3 regions of the Sphingobacterium sp. R2 genome follow, and region 2 is predicted to be linked to each of the others. Evidence: riboswitches for the same ligand, from Rfam matches in the RefSeq annotation. Region 2 holds a riboswitch; each other region holds the start of a gene.
The links. A riboswitch is a leader RNA that binds a small molecule or an ion and turns the genes downstream of it on or off. The one in region 2 is predicted to bind thiamine pyrophosphate.
Positions count from the first base shown of each region.

Region 1: it holds a riboswitch for thiamine pyrophosphate, as region 2 does, so the genes downstream of both, thiS (sulfur carrier protein ThiS) here and pnuC (nicotinamide riboside transporter PnuC) in region 2, are expected to answer to the same signal.
Region 3: it holds a riboswitch for thiamine pyrophosphate, as region 2 does, so the genes downstream of both, thiM (hydroxyethylthiazole kinase) here and pnuC (nicotinamide riboside transporter PnuC) in region 2, are expected to answer to the same signal.

Region 1 is NZ_CP142884.1:4,459,751-4,464,170, forward strand. Features, by position in the region: gene VXM68_RS18725 (family 78 glycoside hydrolase catalytic domain) at 1-1,486, opposite strand, end outside; TPP riboswitch at 1,678-1,773, shown strand; gene thiS (sulfur carrier protein ThiS) at 1,833-2,039, shown strand; gene thiC (phosphomethylpyrimidine synthase ThiC) at 2,085-3,899, shown strand; gene VXM68_RS18740 (thiamine phosphate synthase) at 3,896-4,420, shown strand, end outside.
Region 2 is NZ_CP142884.1:3,215,758-3,220,177, reverse strand. Features, by position in the region: gene xerD (site-specific tyrosine recombinase XerD) at 1-401, shown strand, start outside; tRNA gene VXM68_RS13285 (tRNA-Arg) at 607-678, shown strand; gene VXM68_RS13280 (acyl-CoA dehydrogenase) at 1,082-2,173, opposite strand; gene pnuC (nicotinamide riboside transporter PnuC) at 2,148-2,726, opposite strand; TPP riboswitch at 2,823-2,967, opposite strand; gene VXM68_RS13270 (malate:quinone oxidoreductase) at 2,983-4,420, opposite strand, start outside.
Region 3 is NZ_CP142884.1:4,779,799-4,784,218, reverse strand. Features, by position in the region: gene thiD (bifunctional hydroxymethylpyrimidine kinase/phosphomethylpyrimidine kinase) at 1-443, opposite strand, end outside; gene thiE (thiamine phosphate synthase) at 440-1,072, opposite strand; gene thiM (hydroxyethylthiazole kinase) at 1,062-1,865, opposite strand; TPP riboswitch at 1,948-2,040, opposite strand; gene VXM68_RS20210 (VanW family protein) at 2,104-2,946, opposite strand; gene VXM68_RS20205 (hypothetical protein) at 3,071-4,321, opposite strand; gene VXM68_RS20200 (dienelactone hydrolase family protein) at 4,355-4,420, opposite strand, start outside.

The DNA.
Region 1 (4,420 bases), 1.2 Mb from region 2:
GGTGACCATCCCCTGTCCAACCATTTTTTTCGCGTTGCGGGCAGTCTGTAGGATACCCCATCAAATTCGATAAATAGGCATTGTTGGTCGCTTTCCATAGTTTGTTAATCAATTCAGAGGATGTTTTAAGCTGTCCGATAGGTTGAACATCGCTGTGCATAAAATAGGCAGTTACAGCAGAACTATCCAAAGCTATTGCTATGTTGCTGCTAACCTCGACATAACGAAAGCCTTTATAACCAAATTTAGCCATAAACTCATCATCGCGACCGCTTAAGGTAAGAATGTCCGTCTGAAAGGGCTCCTTTTCCTTATCGCCAAGATAATAAACATCGATATTGGACAGATCAAGACGCCCATCTGCCGACAATCGTTCACCATGCTTGATATGTAGCATAGTCCCTGCAGCTCCTTTGACTTTAATTTTTGTAATTCCAGCCATATTCTGACCCATATCGAAAACATAAGTACGTTGGTCTATCTTTGTCACTGATTTGGGCTTATAGGACTTCACGAGCCGAATCGGTACCATCTGTTGGGAAACGATATGTGCAGATGGCGCATTTCTGTACTGAACAGCCTGCCAAGTTGAATCATCATATTTAGGTTTGTCCCAGCCGGGCATATCAAGTCGAGCATCATAATGCTCACCCGTATAAATATTGTTATAGATAATTGGACCGGTAGCTGTTTTCCACTGCTTATCCGAAACGACCGTCTCCCACGTACCGTCTGTATACTCGATTTTAAGCTCCAAACAGAATATTGGCCGGGCCCGCCACGGTGCTTGATGAAAATTCCAAACCGCCAGTGGCTGGTGATTATACCAGCCATTCCCCAAAACGACGCCAATCGCATTCGCACCTTGTTGTAGTTGTCCGGTAACATCCTCTACCACATACAGTGTTCTTCGATCAAATCGCGTATACATAGGATCAAGACGGTGGTCTCCAATGCGCACGCCATTAATAGAAAGCTCATATAATCCGGCAGCGGCAACATAAGCACGAGCCGATTTTATCCGCTTTTTGATAGTGAATTCAGTCCTAAAATACGGAGCGTTGCGCGCATTGATATCTTTATTGTCACTGATCCATTTTCCTGTCCAAAGATCCTTCCCCATCATTCCAGTCTCGAAAGATGCTATTGCTGAAACGCTGGAAATACCGTCTCGGTCCCATACTTTTACTCTCCAAAAGTATTTTATCCGCGGCTTTAACTCGGTACCATTATAGTGCACCAACATCGCCGAACTTAGCTGCTTTCCACTGTCCCAATGCGCTTTTACCCCATGTAACAATTCAAGGGAATCTTGCGCTAAAAGAATCTGATAAGCTTGCTGTAGGGCGCCCTTTCGCCGGTCTTCAAGGCGCCAGCTTAATCTCGGGTGGGATGCGTCAATGCCTAAAGGATTGACCAGATGTTCGCATGTCAACTTTACAGCCTTGCAGTTATTCTTGGATTGTGCATAGGCAGTACTTGCCATACACAATATTATTATCAATAAAATTCTACGCATTAAAGGATATAATTCTTGGTTACTGTTAAATTGTTTTAGCTGATTAAAAAACTAATATATCAAATATTTCGCAAATCGCGACCTGTACTTTCCTGCTGTATATATGAGGCATTTAAATTAAAATTCTTGCAACTTTCACAAAAATAATACTATCTTCGTTTTAACTTTAGGGGTGTCTGCTTGTGCAGGCTGAGATTTTACCCTTAGAACCTGATCCGGATCATACTGGCGTAGGGAAAAGTGAGCTGTCTAACAGGTGCATTGCTGTACCTTCGTGTAGCCATTCCTAAAGTTTAACCAAAAAAATTAAGGAATGGAACTTACAATAAATCATCAAATTCGATCTTTCGACCCCGCTCCTTCTTCACTTGAGGAACTATTGGTTTTGGAACTATCTGGCAAAACCCAAGGTGTTGCTGCTGCCATCAACAACCATGTTATACCTAAGGACGATTGGGCTAAAACAACACTCAAACCTCACGATCAAATCATCTTAATAACCGCATCGCAAGGCGGATAATGATTAAAAAAAATCACCCTAATCATTCACTTCAATTCAGAAAAAATGACAGCTGAAACAATTACGCAATCCCCTTTTCCCAATTCAAAAAAAATTTTTGTACCTGGAACACTATTTCCTATTCAAGTGGCTATGCGCCAAATTTCTTTAAGTCCAACCAAATTAAGCAATGGACAAGTAGAAATTAATCCCCCTATTACAATCTACGACACCTCTGGTCCATATACCGATGAGAATTTTCAGATCGATATCCGAAAAGGTCTCCCCCGGCTTCGCGAACAATGGATATTGAATCGCCAGGATGTCATACAGCTGGCGGGCATCAGCTCTGAATATGGACAACAACGCCTTTCTGATCCAACGTTGGATGAACTCCGATTTGCCTATAGTCATAAACCAAAAGTAGCCTCTGCCGGGAGTAATGTCACCCAATTACATTATGCAAAGCAAGGTATCATTACGCCTGAAATGGAGTACGTAGCTATCCGCGAAAATCAACATATCGAGCAGCTAGTAGCCAGCACCCCCGGAATGGATCATCAGCATACAGGCCAAAACTTTGGTGCCAGAATCCCTAGAAAAACGATTACTCCCGAGTTTGTCCGCGAAGAGATCGCTGCCGGGAGAGCGATCATTCCCAATAACATCAATCACCCTGAAAGTGAACCCATGATTATCGGGCGCAACTTTCTTGTTAAAATTAATGCCAATATTGGCAATAGCGCTGTAAGTTCAAGTATAGAGGAAGAAGTTGAGAAAGCGGTATGGGCCTGTCGTTGGGGAGCCGACACGATCATGGATCTATCCACCGGTAAAAATATCCATGAAACCCGCGAGTGGATCATCCGCAATTCACCAGTTCCAATCGGTACCGTTCCAATCTATCAGGCATTAGAAAAAGTAAAAGGTGTGGCCGAAGACCTTACTTGGGAGATTTTTAAAGACACTTTGATCGAACAGGCGGAACAAGGTGTTTCATACTTTACTATACACGCCGGTGTATTGCTTCGCTACATTCATCTTACAGCAACACGAGTAACTGGTATCGTCTCAAGGGGTGGTTCTATCATGGCCAAATGGTGTCTTTTTCACCACAAAGAAAACTTTCTCTATACCCATTTTGAGGAGATTTGTGAGATCATGAAACGATATGATGTTGCTTTTTCACTTGGCGATGGTCTCCGTCCAGGAGCTATTGCGGACGCCAACGATGCGGCTCAATTTGCTGAGCTCGAAACACTGGGCGAACTCACCAAGATCGCCTGGAAACACGATGTTCAGGTAATGATAGAGGGCCCCGGCCACGTGCCCATGCAACTGATCAAAGAAAATATGGACAAACAACTGGAATGTTGTAATGAAGCCCCATTTTATACCTTAGGCCCGCTTACTACCGATATCGCTCCGGGGTATGACCATATTACTTCGGCGATTGGAGCTGCAATGATCGGTTGGTACGGTTGTGCCATGCTTTGTTATGTCACCCCAAAAGAACATCTCGGATTACCAAATAAAAAAGATGTTAAAGATGGTGTGATCACGTACAAACTAGCCGCACATGCTGCTGATTTGGCCAAAGGACACCCTGGAGCGCAGTATCGTGACAATGCTTTAAGTAAAGCGAGATTTGAATTTAGATGGGAAGATCAATTCAATCTTTCCCTAGATCCGGATACCGCACGTGAGTATCATGACGAAACCTTGCCTGCAGATGCAGCTAAAGTAGCTCATTTCTGTTCCATGTGTGGCCCCAAATTTTGCTCCATGAAGATTACGCAGGAAATACGGGATAGTGCAGCGCAGGGTATGCTTGAAAAATCGCAAGAATTTATCGCACAGGGTAAAGAACTCTATTTATGATCATTGCACTAACGCCAGAAGAGACCATACATGCTGAAAAAGCGGTTATCCATACCCTTCTTGAGAAGGGGCTCGATATCCTGCACTTACGCAAATATCATTTTACAGATTTACAAATGGCAAGATATGTAGAATCAATAGATCCTGCATATCTTGAAAAGTTAGTTCTTCATTCTCACCCTCACCTATCGACGGAACTCGGGATCTCACGCATTCATCGGAATGAATGGAGCAGACAGCATAGTCCCTCCAATCAGGTGAACACTACAATTATTTGCTCGACATCTGTACATGATATTGCGGCATTCAACAAACTGGATAAATGCTGGACCTATGCTTTTCTAAGTCCGATATTTCCAAGTATTTCAAAAAAAGAATACGGAAGGTATAATGCTCAACTGAATCAGCTTCCAAATCGCGTTAATTTTACTGTTCGTCTGATAGCACTTGGCGGAATAAACCAAGCTAACTGTCTCCTCCCGTTGCAGGAAGGGGCAGAGGGAATAGCCTTGTACGGCGCT
Region 2 (4,420 bases):
TTATAAAAGTCGAAGGGAAGGGAAACAAAGAGCGTCTCATACCAATTGGTCAACATGCCATTAAATACCTTCGCATCTACCTGGAAACCATCAGGCCGCATATCAAGATTAAACCGGGAAATGAAGATATTGTATTTCTCAATAGACGAGGAGCTGCATTATCCCGGGTCATGGTTTTTTTGATCATCAAAGAACTTGCCTTAAAAATAGGGTTACAGAAAAACATTAGCCCACATACCTTCCGCCATAGCTTTGCCTCTCATTTAGTGGAAGGCGGGGCCGATCTGCGGGCTGTACAGGACATGCTCGGACATGAAAGTATCACCACTACCGAAATATATACGCATATAGACAAGGAATACCTGCATTCTGTAATCACGCAATACCACCCGCGGTCATAACCAACCTGCTGTCAACTAGCATCATTTTTTGATCCGAAGTATGCACAAATGAATCATTAGCACTGAGTTAAAAAAAAACGAGGAGCGGGTGAAATTTATATGCAAAAAAACGGCGCTAATTATCGCTAAAAATTGCCTGCTAAAAGTTACAATTTTATCGTAAAGATATTTGTTAGATCTAGAAAATAATATATCTTTGCGGGACGTTCCCGTAGTTCAATGGATAGAATTTCAGATTCCGGTTCTGACGATGTGGGTTCGACCCCCGCCGGGAACACAAAAGGAGACATTTCAATGAGATGATCTCCTTTTTTTTACGCTACGAACTCCAGCTCCGTGTTGACGTGGGCACGCGAATATTTTTCAGCAATGTATACGAATCGGTTGGCCATTTCATGGCGAAAAAATAGCTAATATACCAATTAGATAGCAGATATCCAAATACCAATTTACCCCTAGGCACAGCCTTAGAACAATTGTTACCCAGTACTCGTTCAGTGCTTGTTCACTCGTCACTGAATCATCACTGAACAAGCACTGAACAAGCACTGAGCAATCACTGTAAAAACGGGCAAGTTGGTTACTAGCGGTTCTTCTTTTGGCACACCAAAAATTAGCAGCGGAAAATCTGTAGATAACGCAGCATTTGTAACAAAAAATTTTTAAAACAAAGCTATTGTCTATATACTCTTCTGCAACAACTTATGCTGTGAAGCAGTAAAAATATTTCGGAAGATGATATTGATCTCTTGGTCCACGGCAGCCCCCAAAATCCCTGCCTGAGGATAGAGTTTAACGGTATTCGTTAAAATGGAAGAGACAAAATCACGGCTTTGCGTGGCTATTTGCGCATAAATTGTGGCATTATCGATACCATTACTGAGGTTATCCCAAGAATGGTCAGCCAAATGCAAGATAGCATCCTTTCGTATGGTGTAATCCTGTTGAAGCTCATCGAGCATGCCGAAAGCAGCTTTACTCGCTGCCTGTTCCCAATTGGACGCTTTACTTTTTAACACAAACAGTTTTTCAATCAAATCCAGAAATCGCTTATACATCCCGATAAAATTGGCCAGCAAGGTCAACTCAGCAAAAGGCATAAAGGGATATTGATAGCGTAGATCACTGCGTGTGCTTTTCGCCGCATTGATTTCAAAACACTGTTTACCATCAACTAGGACGTCCTGCAGCGAAAAAGAGTGCGAGGCAGTCACCTCTAATCCGAACGTATCCCAGTCATAATGAACCAGCGCATGTTCTCTATCGACAAAAAATGATTTTACAAGTGGATTCCCTTTGTCATCCATTACGGGTTTCCCCCCTTCCTGAATCGTTGCATTCAACGTAAAATGGGTTAAATGTGGAGCCCCAGTAGCGTACTTCCAAAACCCTGTGAGTCGATAATGTTCACCATCGCGCGTTGCTGTGCCCGATGCCTGCCCGCTACCACCGAAACAAACCCGTTCCATTTTAAAGATTTGATCGCCTAGAACGCGATCAATAAAACCGACAAAAAGATTTGCTCCCGAACATAATGTCACTGTCCAGGCCAGTCCGCCGTCCCAATACGCTAAATCAGCCAATACATTCAGACCTTCTGGTACCGTTAAACCTAATCCACCCAGTTCAACGGGAATCCAGATTTTAAACCATTTTCTGCGATAGATTAGTTCCAACTGTTCATCCGACAAAGATTTCTGCTGAATACCTTTTGCCTGACTGTCTTTCAGAATGGCAATATCCGCACTATTGAGTTGCATATCTCTCTTCACGTATTATTTTCCTCCAATTTAAATATCCACTAAATGCCATCACAAATAAAAACAAAGTCAGTCCGGAATAGAGAAACAATCCTTTATGGATCAATAATGGAATGGCCATTAGATTGCTAATATTCAACAGTATCCAATTTTCTATTTTGCGTTTTGCCAACAACCACATTCCTGCCCAAGCGGTGCAGGAAACGGCGGAATCCCATAGTGGAACATCGGAGTCTGTTAAATGCACCAATCCAAAATAGAACAACAAAAAACCAGCGGTGCAGATAAAGCATACTATCCACCAATCTTTCTTTTCACAACGTGTGATCGGCGTAGCAGCGTCACTGCTATATTTCCAATACATCCAGCCGTAAATGCTCATGACTAAATAATACAGGTGCAGCAATATTTCAGCATACAGTTTTGCGTGAAATAATACATATACGGATATCAGTATACCTATAATGCCAAAAATATAATGGATTGATTTATTTTGCCGTGAAAACCAGACTTGCAAAATGCCGAAAGAAACACCTAGCCATTCTGCCACTGTGGCTTGTTGCATCTGTTTTATCAAAGCTTCGATCATGGATTCGGGAGTCATTCGAATTGTTTATTAGTGCGTGCGATCTTATAATAAACCTTCGGGGAGAAAACAGCTGTTTTTATTGAAATTAAATCCCTACGCCAGCATTACCTGGATCAGGTATATAAAAGCGATTGTACAAAGAGGAACAATCGCTTTTATTGGGTATAATCTCAGCCTAGAACGGCAGAAGCCGTTCGAAGCACCCCTCAAGTATATTGTTGGTCGGGCCTGATTAATCGATAGCGATTAATTTCAACGCTTTGTGTGTGCGTATACGTGTTTCTTTACAAAGCTGTGCGTCGTCGTTCAATGATTTCCCGTGTGATGGTATCATCTCACGTAACTTCTTCCTGTATTCATCTGATTTAGCACGTTCAGGGAAACATTTCTTCAGCAAGCTGATCATGATCGCGACAGAGGTAGAAGCGCCAGGAGAAGCACCCAATAACGCGGCAATAGAACCATCTGAACTAGAGACGACCTCTGTTCCAAATTCCAAAATCCCACCTCTCTTTTCATCTTTCTTGATCACCTGAACCCGTTGTCCCGCCTTCTCAATAACCCAGTCCTCCAATTTTGCTGTGGGCATAAATTGTTTCAATGACTCCAGTTTATCTTTCGGAGATTTCATGACTTCTGTGATCAAATACTTGGTCAAGGGCAAATTATCAAGTCCGGCAGATAGCATCGGACGGATATTCGACAACTTGATCGAAGCAGGTAGATCGAAATAAGAACCCTGTTTGAGGAATTTTGTGGAAAAACCCGCATAAGGACCAAATAACAAAGCTTGTTTGCCATCAATATAACGCGTATCTAAGTGCGGTACAGACATCGGTGGAGCGCCCACAGAAGCTTTGCCGTACACTTTGGCGTGATGTGCTTTAATAATCTCATCATTCACACAACGTAGCCATTGGCCTCCTACCGGAAAGCCACCATAGCCTTTTGCTTCTGGTATTCCGGATTTTTCCAACAACAGCAAGGAGTGTCCACCAGCACCAATAAATACAAATTTCGCTTTGATTTCTCTCTTTACTCCTGTTTTTAAATCTTTGACCTCCACTTCCCAACGACCATCATCTTCACGTTCAATGTCAATGACTTCATGGTTTAGCGAAATGGATATATTTTCTTTATTTGCAAGATTAGTGATCAAATCACGTGTCAATGAGCCAAAATTGACATCTGTACCAAGATCCATTTTCGTTGCAGCAATCTTTTCATTTTTATCACGCCCCTCCATCATCAATGGAATCCATGATTTCAGCAACTCAGCATCTTCAGTATACTCCATTCCCTTAAACAAGTTTTGGGTGGTTAACGTTTCCCATCTTGTTTTTAGAAATTTAGCATCTTTTTCACCAAAAACTGCACTTAGGTGTGGAATACTACGGATAAAATTTTCAGGTTGGGTAATGACGCCTTTATCAACGAGGTAGGACCAAAACTGCTTAGATACCTCAAATTGCTCAGCAATTTTCACTGCTTTATCAATCTTTACAGAACCATCTTTCTGTTCGGGTGTATAATTTAGCTCGCATAAGGCAGAGTGACCCGTGCCAGCATTATTCCAAGCGTCTGAACTTTCAGCAGCCACAACATCCAAACGCTCAAGAATTTCAATATTAACGTCTGGGCTTAATTCATTGATTAGAGTACCCAAAGTA
Region 3 (4,420 bases), 1.6 Mb from region 2:
ACCTCATCTAAATTTGGTGTAATCAGCGTTGCTAAAGGAAAAAGAAGTTCAATGCAGGCCTGAATTGTATCATCATGAATGAGCTTGTGTCCACTCGTTGACACCATGACTGGATCAAAGACGATAGGCCCTTTATATTCTTTTAAATAGCTGCTAATAAGCTTCACAAGTTCAATATTGTGTACCATCCCTATTTTGATTGCGTCGGGATAGATATCATCAAAAATCGCATCCAATTGATCCCTGACGGCTGCAGTAGGGATTTCATAAATATTTCTTACACCTTGTGTATTCTGTACTGGCAGGGCGGTTAATACATTCATGGCATAACAGCCTAATGCAGATATCGTTTTGGTGTCTGCCTGTATACCTGCTCCACCACTACCATCGAACCCCGCAATGCTGAGTACGGTAGGGACCCTGTATTTTTTATCTTTTGTCATTTTAATAGTTCTTTTAGTTGTGCACTGGCCTGTCTGGGGTCTTGGCTTCGGCAGATGGCCGAAACGACTGCAATGGAGTCTGCACCTGCTTTCCAAGCCTGTTCAGCGGTTTGCAAATTCATGCTGCCGATTGCAATCAATGGTTTTTCCGTCCTATTCCTAAGTTGCTTTAAACCCGAAATTCCCCATTCGGTTATCGTATCCACTTTTGTTCTCGTTGAAAAAATAGGGCTTACACCAAGGTGGTCGACAGCGCACATTTGTTGACTTTCCAGTTGTTGCATGTCTTCTATGGACCAGCCAATAGTCAATTTGTCGCCATATTTTTCGCGAATTGCGAGCGGCTGCACATCATTTTGACCCACATGTACTCCCCATGCCTCGATTTGGGCAGCGATTGCTACGGAATCATTGATCACGAGCGGAATACCATAATGATCGGTCAGTTTTTTTAAACGGATGGCTTTATCCAAAAATGTGGCCGGATCGTCAGCTTTTTCGCGCAATTGTATAAGATCGACTCCACCAATAATGGCCTCTTCAGCGACATTTAGCCAATTTTGAGGATAACAGTCGCGCTCAGAAATGACTAAATATAAAGGGTAGGGAAACAGCGGATTAATGCGCATAGCGTTTGATCTTGAGCGTTGATTTTAGACGTTCTGCATTGAGCTGATAGAGTTCATCATAGAGATTTAACTGCAGGCTACCTGGGCCAGCTGCGGTTTGGGCAGCGCGTTCTCCCGCTAAGCTCAAAATGGATACACCGGCAACAGCTGCTTCAAAATAGTGGTCCGTAACACCTAAAAATGCCCCGATGAGTGCAGTAGCGCTGCAGCCAAGTCCGGTAACTTGCGTCATTAAAGGGTGACCATTATAGACTTCAACCCGGTATTCTTCCGAAAGGATATAGTCTACTTCTCCAGAAATACAGATAATTGAGCCGGTTTGCTCTTGTAATAATTGGCCAAATCGGAGGGCATCTTTACTGGCTGTCGTGCTGTCGACTCCCTTTGTGTTCGGTTGGTTGAAATTGTACAGCGTCATGATTTCTGATGCATTTCCACGAATAACCGTTGGTTTGAGATCCAGTAGATTGGATAATAAATCATTGCGGAATGCTGATATCCCAGCACCAACAGGATCAAGTACCCATGGACGTCCAATGGTATTGGCATGTTCGGTAGCAACCAGCATAGCTTCGGCAGTAGCTTCACTCAAGGTGCCGATATTAATGACAAGAGCTTGTGCAATATCGACAACCTCGCGTACTTCTAATGGACTGTGTACCATCACAGGGGACGCTCCTAGGGCTAAAAGTGCGTTGGCAGTATTGTTCATCACAACGAGGTTTGTGATGTTGTGTACGAGGGGTTTTTCGACCCTCAGCTGCTCTAATAAATTGATAATTGAATCTTCCATTCCTTTTACATATGCTAAGATGTACTGTATGGCCTTGGCGGGAAGAAGAGCGATAGCCTGTGCAGTAAAGGAGTATGCTGTACAGTGGATTTTTGCTTTTCCCTACGCCGGTATAAACCGAATCAGGTTCAAAGGGACTATCTCAATTCTATACAGAATACCCCCAAAGCCAAACCAAACTTAAACAAAAAAGTGGACTTTTCATATCCGTCATTTTTCGATCACTTAGCTTGTTGAATTAATCGACCGTATTTTGATCGGCACTAATTTCAATATATTCAACAGGGGTATAGGTAACCCGGGCAAAATTTTTGGTCAAAAGTTCGGTTTCCAAAATCTTTCCACCCTGAAATTTTAAAAACTTCTCGCGCCAAATCTCATTTTTACGAAAGAACTGATTGTCAATTTTAAGAAATTGATGTTCTTTTTCAAAGACATGATAGGCAAAGTCAAGTTCTTGATCAATTCTTAATTCACCCTCTAAACATTTGTCTGTAAACCAGAGGTTTATTTGAAAGGTGTAAGGCGTGTTGTTGGTGAACTGATAATCGCGATAATTATAAAAGACGGTAGCTCCACTACCGAATGGCAATACACGGCCATCGTCCGGAAAAGGGTCAAAAGAGTGGTGATAACGTTCGTTGACGGTGAGTGGACTATGGATAACAAGCCAATGGATGAGGTTGGATATTTGACAGATTCCACCGCCAATACCCGCTCTTGCTTCACCAAAGGATAACTCCATTCCAGGCAGATATCCTTTTTTTACAGTGGGTAGTCCAACGAGTTTACAAAATGAAAAGGTTTCCTCCGGTCTGATCAGAATGCTATTAATCTGTGCAGCTGCAATTTTCAGGTTGGTAACTTTGTTAATCTGCAATTGCATATTATTTTCGCCCAGTTTTTTTAATAAGACAGACTGATGCTTCTTAATACGAAAGGGAAGTTTTTCAGCTGATTTAGCTGTGCTGTATTTTTTGTTGTCAATTAGCCAGATGACTTTTCTTTGTACTCTTCTTACCCATACCGCAAAAAAGTAGAGTATGGGATGGCGTTGACTGATCAGTTTTCTTTTTCTCAATTTGACGTTTTTGTATCGCTATCAAAATTAGTGCAGAAATGTGTTTTTAGCCGTATTTTGTCGCATATTTTTTATCAAAGTCAAGAATCTTATTTCCGGAGTTTAGCGCAGTTTTTCAGTTTGTTTAGTTGGTTTTCCTTACCTGTATGTACTTTGCCGTTAACTGTCCCTCCTTGTTGTATACTAGATTTTCAAAGGCACAGTTGCCGCGGTCTTTTACAATTGATTTTTGTTGTAATACACCCTCATAATAAAACTCATCAATCGTTTCGTTGGCTCGGTAGGATCGCTTGATTTCAGCTGTCAGTCGATCGCTTTGATCGAAGGTTTGACGTAGCGAATAGTCACTTGTTTCCGGACTATCATACTGATAGCGGACGCGACTTTCTCTTTGATCATTTCTGCCCGAAATCTCTTCAGTAATTCGATTCTGTTGATCATAACTGTAAATGGTCCAGTCTCTCCGTTGATAGACAAAATGAATGGATTCACTTTTTATAACCTGAAGTTTACTGTTCAAGTGATAAATTATCGCCGATTCAAATGTAGGATCGTAGGAAACAATGGCATTTGGGAGATACCGGTAAATTGTACTGCTGCTCCATTTACTATTTTGAAGGTACTGTATGGAGTCGATAAGTCCGAATTGATTATAGCATCTTTTGTTGTAATAATTATTTCCCCCGGAAAGATTGTTCGATGTGATCTCTTTGCCTTCTTCATATACCGTCGTCATCATTGCACCGGATTGCACCGCATTTTCGTCCGAAAACTGCTGCATTACATAAGTGCCGTCACATATCTTCTTACGCTGACTGTAATAAAGAGGAAGAGCGGGATTTGCGATAATAGCCGCTGCATATTGCCCGGATGGAATAAATTGAACTTGTGCGATTGAGTCAAAGAAATGTGAGGCATTATATTGTGCCGAAGCTTTCGTTGATGCAATTTGTGTGCTGGTGTTTAATAACGGTTTGGCTGCTGCCAGATAGGTATTACTATCGTATATGATCTTGGGTTTGGCTAATCCATCAAACAAGATCATGGCTTGACGTTGCTTCAATGACAATACGTCGATAGTCCATTGGTGATTTTTAACGATGAATGTGAGTTTTTTTGCATCGGTTTTTGTGACCAATAACTTTGTTGTGCTAAAAGGCACTAGTTTGAAAATCTCAGCAGCATTTTTTTCGTGTAGACGCATGATGAAATCAGTTGATTTATCGGACTCATTGGTTACAAAAAGAACTGCATGCGTTGGGCTAGCTATTGTTAGCGATTTTACTGTTTGCGATGCCGCGCTGGGACTATATAACAGCAATATCAACAACTGAATGATAATCTGATAAATGTGCAGTTTCGCGTTACAATTCATTTGGGTCGATATTGCTGTTGTTGATTTTTCTATTTAATTTAATACTTCTTTCAAAAATAATAAGGTGTGCTCCCAGGCACGTTTAGCCATTACGGGGTT